Regions from separate parts of the Sphingomonas sp. NIBR02145 genome, predicted to be linked through region 1. Evidence: predicted binding sites of a transcription regulator. Region 1 holds the regulator's gene; each other region holds the start of a gene.
What was found. Region 1 encodes LexA, which represses DNA repair genes until DNA is damaged. Its sites were predicted from a motif close to GTTCCNCNCTTGTTCT; they were not measured.

Region 1 (3,207 bases):
TTTCAGCGAGGGCGATGTATTGCTCCGCGCCGGATCCCGGATCACCTCCGCCGCCCTCGCGCTTGCCGCCCTGGCCGGCCACGCGACCCTGCCCGTCCGCCGCAAGGTCCGGGTTGCGCTGCTCTCCACCGGCGACGAGCTGGTTCCGCCAGGCGCGCCGCTCGGGCCCGACCAGATCCCCGAGACCAACCGGCTGCTGCTCACCGCGATGCTGGCCGATCTTCCGGTCGAGCTGATCGACCTCGGCATCCTGCCCGATCGCCTGGGCGTGCTCGAGGCCGCGTTCCGCGCGCTCGACTGCGATCTGCTCGTCACCACCGGCGGGGCCTCGGTCGGCGATCATGACCTGGTTCGCCCGGCGCTGCTCGCGGCGGGAGCGGAGATCGATTTCTGGAAGATCGCGCTGCGCCCGGGCAAGCCGATGATGGCCGGGCGGCTCGGCGAGGCGATGCTGCTCGGCCTGCCCGGCAATCCGGTGTCGGTGTTCGCCACCGCGACTTTGTTCGTGCGGCCGCTGGTCGCGCATCTGGCGGGGGCCGCCGATCCCTTGCCGCGCAGCCGGTCGGTGCCGCTCGGCGAACCGCTGCCCGCCACGGGCGCGCGCGCTGACTATCTCCGCGCCGAGTTGGTCGAGGGCCGCGCCTTTGCCGCGACGATCCAGGACAGCTCGATGCTGCGCACGCTGGCACGGGCGACGTGCCTGATCGTGCGTCCGGCCGGGGCGCCGGAGGCGAAAACGGGCGACTCGGCGGAAATCCTCGACATCGCTTGACAAGCGCGCGGAACATTGCATAAACGTTCGCAGTCTGTTCCACGCCAGGAGAAACCGGATGCTCACGCGCAAGCAGCACGAGCTCATCTGCTTCATTGCCGATCGGCTTGCCGAGACCGGCGTCTCGCCTTCGTTCGAGGAAATGAAGGAAGCGCTCGATCTCAAGTCGAAGTCGGGGGTGCATCGGTTGATCTCTGCGCTGGAGGAGCGCGAGTTCATTCGCCGCCTGCCGAACCGCGCCCGCGCGCTCGAAGTGCTCCGCATGCCCGAGCGCGGCGATGCGAAGCCGGCCGCTGCGGCCAGGTCCGCCGCCCCCGCGGTGGCCGTTTCGAATCCCTCCCCTGCGGCCCAGATACCAGTTCCCGCGAACGATGTGATCGAGATCCCGCTCCACGGCCGCATCGCCGCGGGTACGCCGATCGAGGCGCTGGAAGGCTCGTCGATGCTCCCGGTTCCGGCGGCCTTGCTCGGCTCGGGCGAGCATTATGCGCTTGAGGTGGCCGGCGATTCGATGGTCGAGGCCGGCATTCTCGACGGCGACTATGCGCTGATCCGCCGTACCGAGACGGCGCGCGACGGCGAGATCGTCGTGGCGCTGATCGACGATGCCGAGGCGACCTTGAAGTATTTCCGCAAGGAAGGCGCGATGATCCGGCTCGATCCGGCCAATCGCGACTATAACGCCCAGCGCTACCGTCCCGATCAGGTCCGCGTGCAGGGCCGGCTGGCCGGCCTGCTGCGCAAGTACTGAGGCTCAGGCCAGGAACTCGTTCCAGGCGACCTTGCCGTCGCCATTGCGGTCGAGTTCCTGGAACGGCGCCACATCGGGCTGCCGGCCGAGGAATCGGAACAGGTTCCAAGCGGCGGCATATTCGGCGGGCGAAAGCGTGCCGTCATGATCGGCATCGAGCAGGTTGAAGCCGGCGCGGAACATCCTGAGCCGGTGCGCCGCGAATTCGGCGAAGCTGACCCTGCCGTCCCGATTGGCATCGGCCTTGGCCAGGGTGAAGTCGGACGCGGAAATGGCAAAGGGCCGCAACCCGCGAATATCGGGCATCGAGGCCCGGCGCAGCGGCAGCGCCATCACCCGATGCTCTCCGCACCGGATTCGCGGCTCGGCGCGCTTCGGACCGAATTCGTCGGGGGTGAGCACTCCGTCATGATTGCGATCGAACGCGGCATAGCTCGGCCGGAAATCCGGTGCGGCAGTCACCGCGACAGGCATGGCCAGCCCGATCGCCCCGATCATCCCTGCGGCGGCCAAGGGGCGACACCAGCGGCGCAACCGGCTTGGCGCAGGCGCGTCGCCGGCGAGATGCGCATCGACATAGCCGCGCACCACATCGCTCGCCGTCCGCCCTTCGGCCCGGCATTGCTCCATGAAGGCGCGCTTCACCGCATGGGGCAGCCGCACTTCGATCGTGTCGCTTTTCTTCGGGTTCCGGATCATGCTCCGAGGAGAACCCGAAGCCCCTGTCAGCGCCAGCGATTTCGTGTCCGGACAGGTGCAAGTCCCTGCTCCGGCACATAGACCGGCTGCACTTTCGGCGGGTCGCGCCAGGGATGCCGCCCTCCGCCACGCACCATCGCCACCCGACCGCTGGCAAAGGCAATCGCCAGCCCGCCGGTCCTGGCCAGCTGCGGCCGATCGAGCTTGAGCCAGCGCGGCGCGCAGCCCGCCGGCAGGCGCCGGTCGCTGATCACCACATCGACCTTGCGACATAGCGTAGTGAATTCGGCCCAGGGCAAGGCATAGCCGCTCCGCGTCGCCGCAACCCGCCACACCCGCGCCCCGGCACGATGCTCGATCAGGCACAAATCGAGGCTGCAAGCAGCCCCCGGCTGGTCGGACAAGGCAACCGGTTCGACATCGCTGCCGCCGGTTTCCGCGAGCATGTCGCGGGTATAGTCACCCGCCCGATCGCGCAGCAGCGCCATGCTGCCATCCGCCATGCGGATCGCGAGGTGCCGTCCGTCGCCGGTCACGATCAGATCCGGCGCCGGCGTGGCGAGCATCCAGCCCAACCCCATGACAAGCGGCACCGCCCCCGCCCAGCGCACGCCCGTCCGCCAAAGGGCCAGCCACAGCCCGCCCGCGACCATCAGCGCAAAGGCGCCGCCCGGCATGGTGGGGAACGCCGCGACCGCGCCCGGCGCGGCAGCCGTGGTCCGTGCTATCCAGAGCAGCAGCTGCAGCGCCTGATCGGTAAGCCACCAGGCCGGCCAGCCCAGCCCCGCCACATCGAGCAGCAGCGCCAGCGCTTCCAGGGGCATGATCACAAAGGTGGTGAGCGGGATCGCGACGATATTGGCGAGCGCGCCGTAAATCCCGGCCTGGTGGAAATGAAACAGCCCGATCGGCATCAGCGCGAGCTCCACCGCCACGCCGGTCAGCAGCAGCGAACCGATACCGCGCAGCAACGCCGCGCCCCGCC
Region 2 (3,207 bases), 640 kb from region 1:
CGGCGCCAGGCCTCGGCGTCGACCGGATCGCCGTCCGTGACGAACCAGGCCACGTCGGCGATGGCGTAGCGCAGCAGCAGGTCATTGCCGCTGGTCTCGATCGCCAGTGCCTGGTCGAGGTCGGTGGCGCTGGCGGGGTCCAGGGTGACGAAGGGAATATCGGTTCGGTCGACATGCTCGCCTGGTATCCGCCTGGCGGCGATTTCGGCGGCTTCGAGTACCGGCTGCGGAAAGGCAGGCGGAACCTGATACTGGCTGCGAATCGCGGCAAGGCCATGGGCCAGCACGCAATCGGGATCGAGAACGGCCTTCATGCCCGCACCTTAGCGCGCCCGGCGCCGGTGCACAGTTCTCAAAATTCGCCGCTCGGCGCGACAGGCGAGGGATTCGAACCGCCCTCCCCGGAAACGGGAAAGACCCGGCGCGGGGCAACGCGCCGGGTCTTCCGATGGGGCTGAGCCCGTGACCGCTGCCACACGCGTCGCACGCGGGCGCGGCCTGATATTCCATTATAGATCGTCGTCGCCGTCCTCGGCGTCGGGACCCGCCATAAGTCCCTCGGCGACCTTCTCGGTGCGCGCGCGGATCGCCTTTTCGAGACGCTCGCGCAGCTCGGGATTGTCGCGCAGGAAGTTCTTCGAATTCTCGCGGCCCTGGCCGATGCGGACGCTGTCATAGCTGAACCAAGCGCCCGACTTCTCGACCAGCCCGGCCTTGACGCCGAGATCGAGGATCTCGCCGATCTTCGAGATACCCTCGCCATACATGATGTCGAACTCGACCTGCTTGAACGGCGGCGCCACCTTGTTCTTCACCACCTTCACGCGGGTGGTGTTGCCGATGATGTCCTCGCGGTCCTTGATCTGGCCGGTGCGGCGGATGTCGAGACGGACCGAAGCGTAGAACTTCAGCGCGTTGCCGCCGGTCGTCGTCTCCGGATTGCCGTACATCACGCCGATCTTCATGCGCAGCTGGTTGATGAAGATCACCATGCAGCGCGAGCGGCTGATCGAGCCGGTGAGCTTGCGCAGCGACTGCGACATCAGACGGGCCTGGAGGCCGACATGGCTGTCGCCCATCTCGCCCTCGATCTCGGCGCGCGGCACCAGCGCGGCGACCGAATCGACCACCAGCACGTCGATCGCGTTCGAGCGGACCAAAGTATCGACGATCTCGAGCGCCTGCTCGCCGGTATCCGGCTGCGAGACGATCAGCTCGTCGATATTGACCCCGAGCTTCTTGGCATAGACCGGATCGAGCGCATGCTCCGCATCGACGAACGCGGCGACGCCGCCGGTCTTCTGCGCCTCGGCGATCACATGGAGCGCCAGCGTGGTCTTGCCCGAGCTTTCCGGCCCATAGACTTCGATCACGCGACCGCGCGGCAGGCCGCCGACGCCGAGCGCGATGTCGAGCCCGAGCGAACCGGTCGAGATCGCCTCGACCTGCATCGCCTCCTTGGAGCCGAGCTTCATTGCCGAGCCCTTGCCGAAGGCGCGGTCGATCTGCGCCATTGCGGCGTCGAGCGCCTTCTGCTTGTCCGAAGAAATCGCCATGTTGCCGTCAATCACCTTGAGCGAAGCTGCCATTGGAAGTCCCCGTCGCTAGAAGGTTTAGCACGCTGCATCAACCTGTGTTGGAACGCCGTGTATCGCCTTTGTTCCACAAGAACAAGAGCGGAACGGAAATTTTTGTTCCATAATCGTTCCACCTGCCCGGCAACGGGGCCGCGCCGAGCTTTCCCTGCCCCCTTCGCTTCAATAGGCTGGGCCCGAATACAGGGGGGAATGCAATGCGCGTGGCGACGGGAACGCTGTTCGGCAGGAAATCGCTCACGCTTGTCGAAGCGGGCGAGCCCGGCGCCGACCCGTGGCATTTCCTGGCGTTCGAGGATGTCGAGGCGCAGGAAATCATCCGGCTGGATGCGCGCTACCTGCTCGTGCTCGGCTGCCGCGCCGCGCCCGAGGTGGATCCGGTTGCCGTGTTCGACCTGGTGGAGCGCCGACGCGTCTTCGAGATTCGCAGAAAGCGGCTTTCCTCGCATCGTTGGTGTTATTCGCCGGCGCAGCGCGCGTTCTTCTTCGCCCAGCGCGAGAAAGACTGGCTCTGCCACAGCCTTTACGAGCGATCGATCGACGGGGAGATCGATCGGAAACATCGTATCGATGGCTTCCGGATCAGCGAATTCGGGGCCCGCGACGACGGTACGATCGTCTGCGTGGAACAAGGCCTGCACGAGGACCGGATAGCGATCCTCGATCCCGCGACCGGCGAAGTGCGACTGACCCATCTCCCGCACCCGCCGCAGGGGAGCCAACCCGAAACCCGTCTGCGCTGGCTGAGCCCCGACGGGCGCTGGGCGCTGCGCAACCATCTCGACACCCTGCCCCGCGCCAGCGGGCGCACCGGCCTGCTTTCCCGTTTCCTGCGCAGCGCCCCCGCCGACAAGGCGCGCCACCCGGACCTGAGCGATGGCGAGCGGCGCTTCGGGATCGCGCTGGACCTGATCCCGCTCGATCCCGAGGGAGCAAAACGCACCATCGTCATCCGCTATATGTCGCTCGCGGAGTTCAAGGGACTGCCCAGCTTTGGCGAAGTGCTGGATGCGCTGGCCAGCAGCGGCGCCCCCCTGCTTCCGCTGCGCGAAGGCAGCGAGGAGCCGATAGAAGACAAGCTGTTGCTGCACCTGCTGCACCATCTGCATGACGTGGCATGGGACGCGGACAGCCAGGGGTTCACGGTGTTCTTCGCCCAAGTGCAGCGCCATGTGACGATCGACGGCGAGATCGGCCCGCTCGAGCCGGTGACGGACTGGCGCAATCGGAACAAGCTGCCGTCCCTGTCCGCGGATTACGCGCGCAAGGCCGGCAAGCCGATCGTGCAGGGACGATCGAGCCAGCAGGTGGCGCTGGCCGACCTGAGCGGCCCCGCCATCGCGGCCGCGCTGGACGAGATGCGCCAGCGGATCGAGACGCAGGGGCCGGAGGCGCTGTCCTTTGCCGGGGTGCTTGCCTTCCGCTTCAAGACGGGGGGCAAGTCGATCGGCGAGAAGGCGCTGTTCCAGGCGGTGCGCGACCTGCCCGCCAGCGAACAGGCGCCGCTGCTGCCGGCCCTGCGGGCCTTGCTGACCAGCTATGGCAGGGCGGCGGGCTCGTCCTGGCTCTCCTCGGGCAGTTCGGACACTGCCCCCGGCGCGCTTGCCGAAGC
Region 3 (3,207 bases), 520 kb from region 1:
GTAGAAGCGCTGGCCGCCCAGGATGCGGTGGGGCAGGCCGATCGCGATGAACCGGTCTTCGAACTCGCGGGTCTGGTGCTGGGCACGGACGAGGATCGCCATGTCGTCGAATGACTTGCCGCCGCGATTGAGGCCTTCCATCTCCTCGCCGACGCGGCGGGCCTCCTCGGGCCCGTCCCATACGCCGAGCACCTTGACCTTCTCGCCCTCGTCCTTGTCGGTCCAGAGCGTCTTGCCAAGGCGGCCGCTGTTGTTGGCGATCACGCCACTGGCCGCCGCGAGGATGTGCGGCGTCGAGCGGTAATTCTGCTCGAGCTTGATCACCTTGGCGCCGGGGAAATCCTTCTCGAACTTGAGGATGTTCTCCACCAGCGCGCCGCGCCACGAATAGATCGACTGGTCGTCGTCGCCGACGCAGCAGATGTTCTTGCGCTCCTGGGCGAGCAGTCGCAGCCAGAGATACTGGACGGCGTTGGTGTCCTGATATTCGTCGACCAGGATGTAGCGGAAGCGCTGCTGATAGCTCTCCAGCACGTCGCGATGGGTCTTGAGGATCACCAGCATGTGGAGCAGCAGGTCGCCGAAGTCGCAGGCGTTGAGCGCCTTCAGCCGCTCCTGATAGAGAAAGTAGAGCGCGGCGCCCCGGCCATTGGCATAGCGCTCGGACTCGCCGGCGCCGATCTCGGCGGGGGTCAGGCCCTTGTTCTTCCATTCATCGATCAGCCCGGCGAGCTGGCGGGCGGGCCAGCGCTTCTCGTCGAGATCGGCGGCGAGGATCAGCTGCTTGATCAGGCGGAGCTGGTCGTCGGTATCGAGGATGGTGAAGTTCGATTGCAGCCCGACCAGCTCGGCATGGCGGCGCAGCATCTTGGCGCCGATCGCATGGAAGGTGCCGAGCCAGGGCATGCCCTCGACCGCAGCGCCGACGAGGCGGCCGACGCGCTCCTTCATCTCGCGTGCCGCCTTGTTGGTGAAGGTGACCGCCAGGATCTCGGACGGGAAGGCGCGCCGCGTCCAGAGCAGATGGGCGAGGCGGGCGGTGAGCGCCGCGGTCTTGCCCGTGCCGGCGCCGGCGAGGACGAGCACCGGCCCTTCGGAAGTGAGCACCGCCTCGCGCTGGGGCGGGTTCAGGCCGCTCAGATAGGGGGCGTTATTGTCGGTCTCTACGGGCAGGGTCATGGCGAACAGCTAGGGAACGCTTTGGGCGGCCGCAAGCTCCGCGCGCAGGAGCAGTTATGCACAGGCATCGGAAATACAATCGCAACAATGCACTAGCGCCTGCAACAAACCCGCAATAATACCTAATTGCCGTCAACCATCGGTTGGCGGCCAAATCCCGCAGCTGGGGAGCTGGGATAATGATGATTCGGGGGGCGAGTCTGATTGCGGCGGCGGGGGCGGTTTTCGCCTGTGCGCCGGCATGTGCTCAGGCGATTGCGGCGGCGCAGACCGCCTATCTGGTGCTGCGGCCGGAAATCCGGGTGAAGAACGAGGAGCATGTCTCCGGCCTGTGGCTGCGGACCAGCGCGACCGTGCGCGAGCCGAGCGAAGCCTGGCGGGCGGACGAGGCCAAGGCCTCTTATGGCTTTTCCGTGCAGAAGGAAGTGCTGGGGCACACCTGGCTGGGGCTGAGCGCCGTGGCGCAGGCCCCGCGCTTCGATGCGGATCGCGGCATGGTACGCGATGCCCGCCATTACGCCGGGGCGCGGCTGAGCTTCGAGGCGTCGGACAAGGTCGAGCTGGGCTTCGCCTGGCTGCGGCGGCTGCGCGGACGCGGCTTCATGAGCGCGCCGGGGGGCAATCGCGGGATCAAGCCGGGGCCCAAGGCCTATATGCAGCTGCGCTTCTGAAATCGATGGACACGCCGCGCTGATGGCGGCGGATGGAGACGGTTGCGCGATCCCGCCCAACCGTCTCGCCAGGAGCGGATCTAGACGTAGATCTCGCGGAGCGCGATCGCGTCGGCCCGTGCGAAAGCACTGGGCGGAATCGGCGGCGGAGGCGGCGGATTGTCGGTGCCGCCTTCCTCGGGATTGCCGACCTCGTCGCAATTGTCCTCGGGGTTCGGCGGCGGTGCGTCCGGAGTCAGCTCAGGCAGGCAGTTCGGATTGGTCTGCGCCATGGCTTGCGAAGAGGGAAGCATCGCGGAGCCCATCAGGGCAAGCGTTGCACAGGCGGCGAGCAATGAAAGTTCCTTCATTCTTGTCTCCTTGCCAACATCAGGCACTCCGGTTGTCCGACGCCCCGCGGGTTTTGGCAAAGTGAGTTGGGGCCCATTCGGTGCTAATCCGCCCTTGCCCGAACAGGACCCGTAATCGCGTGCCGGAATGACGCAAACTGGCCGATCCATGGGTCTGTCATGCGTTTGTCATAAGGCTGTCACACCCTCCGGCCAGAGGCGCGCATATCATGGCATCACTCGCTCTGGACCAAGCCGCACCGGTTGACCAACCGCAGCCCGGCCCCCGATTCGACTACAAGACGCATCCCCTCGCCAAATTGCTGTTCGCGGCGATCATGGTGGGCGGGCTGGCCTTTGCCGGCTGGAGCGTTTTGACCGACACCAAGGGGGTAGGGGAGGAGCTGGCCACCGGCGTGTTCCTCTTTCTCGGCCTGGCGCTGCTGATCGCGCTCGGCTTCGAGTTCGTGAACGGCTTCCACGACACCGCCAACGCCGTGGCGACGGTGATCTACACCAATTCGATGCCCGCCCATTTCGCCGTCGTCTGGTCGGGCTTCTGGAACTTCCTCGGCGTGATGCTGTCGTCGGGCGCCGTCGCCTATTCGATCATCACGCTGCTGCCGGTCGAACTGATCCTCAACGTGGGATCCTCGGGCGGCTTCGCGATGATCTTCGCACTGCTGCTCGCGGCGGTGCTGTGGAACCTCGGCACCTGGTATATCGGCCTGCCCAACTCGTCGTCGCACACGCTGATCGGCTCGGTGCTCGGCGTCGGCTTCGCCAACCAGCTCATCAACGCGGGCTCGCGCGGCGGCACCGCCGGCGTCGACTGGAGCCAGGCGACCAAGATCCTCACCGGCCTGTGGATGGCGCCACTGATCGGCTTCTTCGCCGCGATCGCGCTGCTGCTGGTGATGCGGGTCTTCCTGCGCAACCAGAAGCTCTACACCTCACCGATGCCGAACACCGCGCCGCCGATCGGCATCCGCAGCGCGCTGATCTTCACCTGCACCGCGGTCTCGTTC
Region 4 (3,207 bases), 370 kb from region 1:
CCCCGGCCGCGTCCAATCGGCCGCCAATTCCCGCAGCATCGGTTGCTCCGACCACCTCTCCTTCGATATGTTATTCCATGACAATGGAAGCAATTACAAGCCCATGGCGGTGAATGGAGATCATTGCCCTTCGCCGGGAAGCAACCAGGGCAACCATGTATCCCGCCTGCTCCTATCGCCCCAGCAGATGATCCACGAACTGCGCGAGCGACTTGAACCCCGCGAGCGACAGCCCGCCCTTGTCGTTCACCTGCGCCATCGGCGCCATCGCCCGCTCGAAGCCCAGCTTCGAAGCTTCCCGGCAGCGCAGCGCGCCATGCGCCACCGGCCGCACTTCGCCCGATAGCGCGATCTCGCCGAACACCACGGCATCCGCCGGGATCGGCCGCTCGCTGAGCGCCGAGACCAGGGCCGCCGCCACCGCCAGGTCCGCCGCGGGATCCTGCACCCGGTAGCCGCCGGCGATGTTGAGATAGACTTCGCAGGTCGAGAAGCTCAGCCCGCAGCGCGCTTCCAGCACCGCAAGGATCATCGACAGCCGCGCCGAATCCCAGCCGACCACCGCGCGCCGCGGCGTCGCGCCGCTCGCCAGCCGCACGGTCAGCGCCTGCACTTCGATCAACACCGGCCGGGTGCCCTCCAGCGCCGGGAACACCACCGTGCCGGTCACGCTCTCGTCACGCTGCGTAAGGAACAGCGCGGAAGGATTGGTCACTTCCTCCAGCCCCTCGGACTGCATCGCGAACACGCCGATCTCGTCGGTGCCGCCGAAGCGGTTCTTGACGGCGCGGAGGATGCGATACTGGTGGCTGCGCTCGCCCTCGAACGCCAGCACGGTATCGACCATATGCTCGAGAACGCGCGGCCCGGCGATGCTGCCGTCCTTGGTGACATGGCCGACCAGCACTACCGCCGTTCCCCGCTCCTTGGCGAAGCGGATCAGCTCGCCGGACGAGGCACGCACCTGGCTCACCGTGCCCGGCGCACCTTCGATCAGGTCCGAATGCATGGTCTGGATGGAGTCGATGATGAGCAGTGCGGGCGGCTCGCTCTCGCCCATCGTCGTCAGGATGTCGCGCACCGATGTCGCCGCGGCGAGCATCACCGGCGCCTTGCCCAGACCCAGCCGCCGCGCGCGCAGCCGCACCTGGTCCGCCGCTTCCTCGCCCGAGACATAGGCGACCTTGAGACCCCGCGAGGCGATGCTGGCTGCCGCCTGCAGAAGGAGCGTCGACTTGCCGATGCCGGGATCGCCGCCGATCAGCGTCGCCGAGCCCTCGACGAAGCCACCACCCAGCGCGCGATCGAACTCGGCAATCCCGGTCGAGGTCCGCTCGGGCAGCGCGATATCGGTGTTGAGCCCGGTGAGCATGATCGCCCGCCCACCGGACTGAAGGTTATGCTTCGCCTGGAACGGCGTCACGTTCGCGCCGGAATCCTCGACGAGCTGGTTCCACTCCCCGCAATCGGCACACTGCCCCGCCCATTGCGAGGAGACCGAGCCGCAGGCCTGGCAGACATAACGCTTCTTGAGTTTCGCCATGGCGCATGCGTAGAACAATCAGGGAACAACTGTAAACCCCGCGCATCCGCGCCCGAGCCGGGACAATTCGCCACACCGCCGCAATCTTGCTCCCCGAGCGCGCGGATTGTATGCGCCCGCCATGAAGCCCACCGAGCTCCGCGTCGCATTGTTCAGCGGCAACTATAATTATGTCCGCGACGGCGCGAACCAGGCGTTGAACCTGCTCGTCGGCTATCTGCTCGACAAGGGCGTCAAGGTCCGCGTCTATTCGCCGACCACCGAGACCCCTGCGTTCCCGCCCACCGGCGACCTGGTCAGCGTGCCTTCGCTCCCCGTTCCGGGCGGTCGCGACGAGTACAGGTTCGCCAAGGGCATCAAGGAAGTGCTGCCCGATCTGGAGGCCTTCGCGCCCAATATCGTCCACATCTCGGCGCCCGAGATCCTGTGCCACCGCGCAGTGACCTGGGCGCGCGAGAACAACGTCGCCGCCGTCGCCTCGGTCCATACCCGCTTCGAGACCTATCCGGGCTATTACAGGATCGGCTTCGTCACCCCGCTGCTGGTCCGGATGCTGACGCGGCTCTACAACCGGGTCGACATGCTGCTCCCGCCCGGGCGCGGCATGGTCGAGCTGCTGCAGAGTTGGGGCGTCACCAAGCCGATGCGCATCTGGTCGCGCGGCGTGAACCATGACCGGTTCAATCCCGGCCGCCGCAGCCTGGAATGGCGCCGCGGCCTCGGCATCCAGGACGACGAAGTCGCCGTCGCGTTCCTCGGCCGGCTGGTGCTCGAAAAGGGCCTCGACATCTTCGCTGAGGTGGTCGCCGAACTGCAGCGCCGCGGCGTGAAGCACCGGGTGCTGGTGATCGGCAAGGGCCCGGCGCAGGACTGGTTCGCCGAGCGCGTGCCCGATGCGGTGTTCGCCGGCTTCCAGGCGGGCGACGATCTCGGCCGCGCGGTCGCCTCGATGGACGTGTTCTTCAACCCCTCGCTCACCGAGAGTTTCGGCAACGTCACGCTGGAGGCGATGGCCGCCGGCGTGCCGGTAGTCGCCGCGCACGCGGTAGGCCCCGTGGGCATGGTCGAGGAGAATGTCAGCGGCGTGCTGGTCCAGCCCGGCGCGGGCGCGGTGGGCCGCTATGCCGATGCGATCCAGCATTATTGCGAGGACCACGAAGCGCGCCTGGCCGCCGGCAAGGCCGGCCACGAAATCGCCAGCGCCTATGTCTGGGACGCGATCAACCAGAAGGTTCTGGACGCGTATCTTGAGACGATCGAGCGGCGGGGATAACTCCCCAATCCCTCTCCCGCCTGCGGGAGAGGGAAAGAAGCATTCACTTCCAGCTATACTTCAGCCCATCCTCGCGAAACGCGAAGCGATCGAGGTGCCGCTCCACCGCGCCCTTCAGCCCGTCGAGCTGCTCGGGCGAGCTTGCGTCGATGCGGATGTCGAGCCCGGTCTCGGCGACGTTGAAGGTCACCACCGCGTCGCCCGGATGATTGGCGCCGCGCGCGTCCTTCGGGAAGATCACCGTGCCGTTCTCCGGCGTGAACTCGACCTGGAGGTTGTGCTGCCAGTGCTTGCACAGCTGCTGCAGGTAGCGGCTGGCATGCTCGGTCGGGGTCAGCGTCTCGGCCGAGAAGGTGGTGAGGGTCATGTGTCCGTTCTCCATGGGCGGCGG

Region 2: a site for LexA is predicted at 1,668-1,683, ahead of recA (recombinase RecA). Genes of this name have one in related genera too.
Region 3: a site for LexA is predicted at 1,182-1,197, ahead of O3305_RS04710 (ATP-dependent helicase). Genes of this name have one in related genera too.
Region 4: a site for LexA is predicted at 1,555-1,570, ahead of radA (DNA repair protein RadA). Genes of this name have one in related genera too.

Annotation. Positions count from the first base shown of each region.
Region 1 covers NZ_CP114791.1:485,493-488,699, reverse strand. Annotated here, with positions in the region: gene O3305_RS02345 (molybdopterin molybdotransferase MoeA) at 1-772, shown strand, start outside; gene lexA (transcriptional repressor LexA) at 831-1,523, shown strand; gene O3305_RS02335 (EF-hand domain-containing protein) at 1,527-2,222, opposite strand; gene O3305_RS02330 (ComEC/Rec2 family competence protein) at 2,249-3,207, opposite strand, start outside.
Region 2 covers NZ_CP114791.1:1,130,308-1,133,514, forward strand. Annotated here, with positions in the region: gene O3305_RS05315 (RNB domain-containing ribonuclease) at 1-314, opposite strand, end outside; gene recA (recombinase RecA) at 510-1,589, opposite strand; gene O3305_RS05325 (hypothetical protein) at 1,793-3,207, shown strand, end outside.
Region 3 covers NZ_CP114791.1:1,010,490-1,013,696, forward strand. Annotated here, with positions in the region: gene O3305_RS04710 (ATP-dependent helicase) at 1-1,179, opposite strand, end outside; gene O3305_RS04715 (hypothetical protein) at 1,359-1,850, shown strand; gene O3305_RS04720 (hypothetical protein) at 1,931-2,200, opposite strand; gene O3305_RS04725 (inorganic phosphate transporter) at 2,410-3,207, shown strand, end outside.
Region 4 covers NZ_CP114791.1:113,887-117,093, reverse strand. Annotated here, with positions in the region: gene O3305_RS00530 (hypothetical protein) at 1-39, opposite strand, end outside; gene radA (DNA repair protein RadA) at 173-1,543, opposite strand; gene O3305_RS00520 (glycosyltransferase family 4 protein) at 1,665-2,816, shown strand; gene O3305_RS00515 (DUF2218 domain-containing protein) at 2,860-3,183, opposite strand.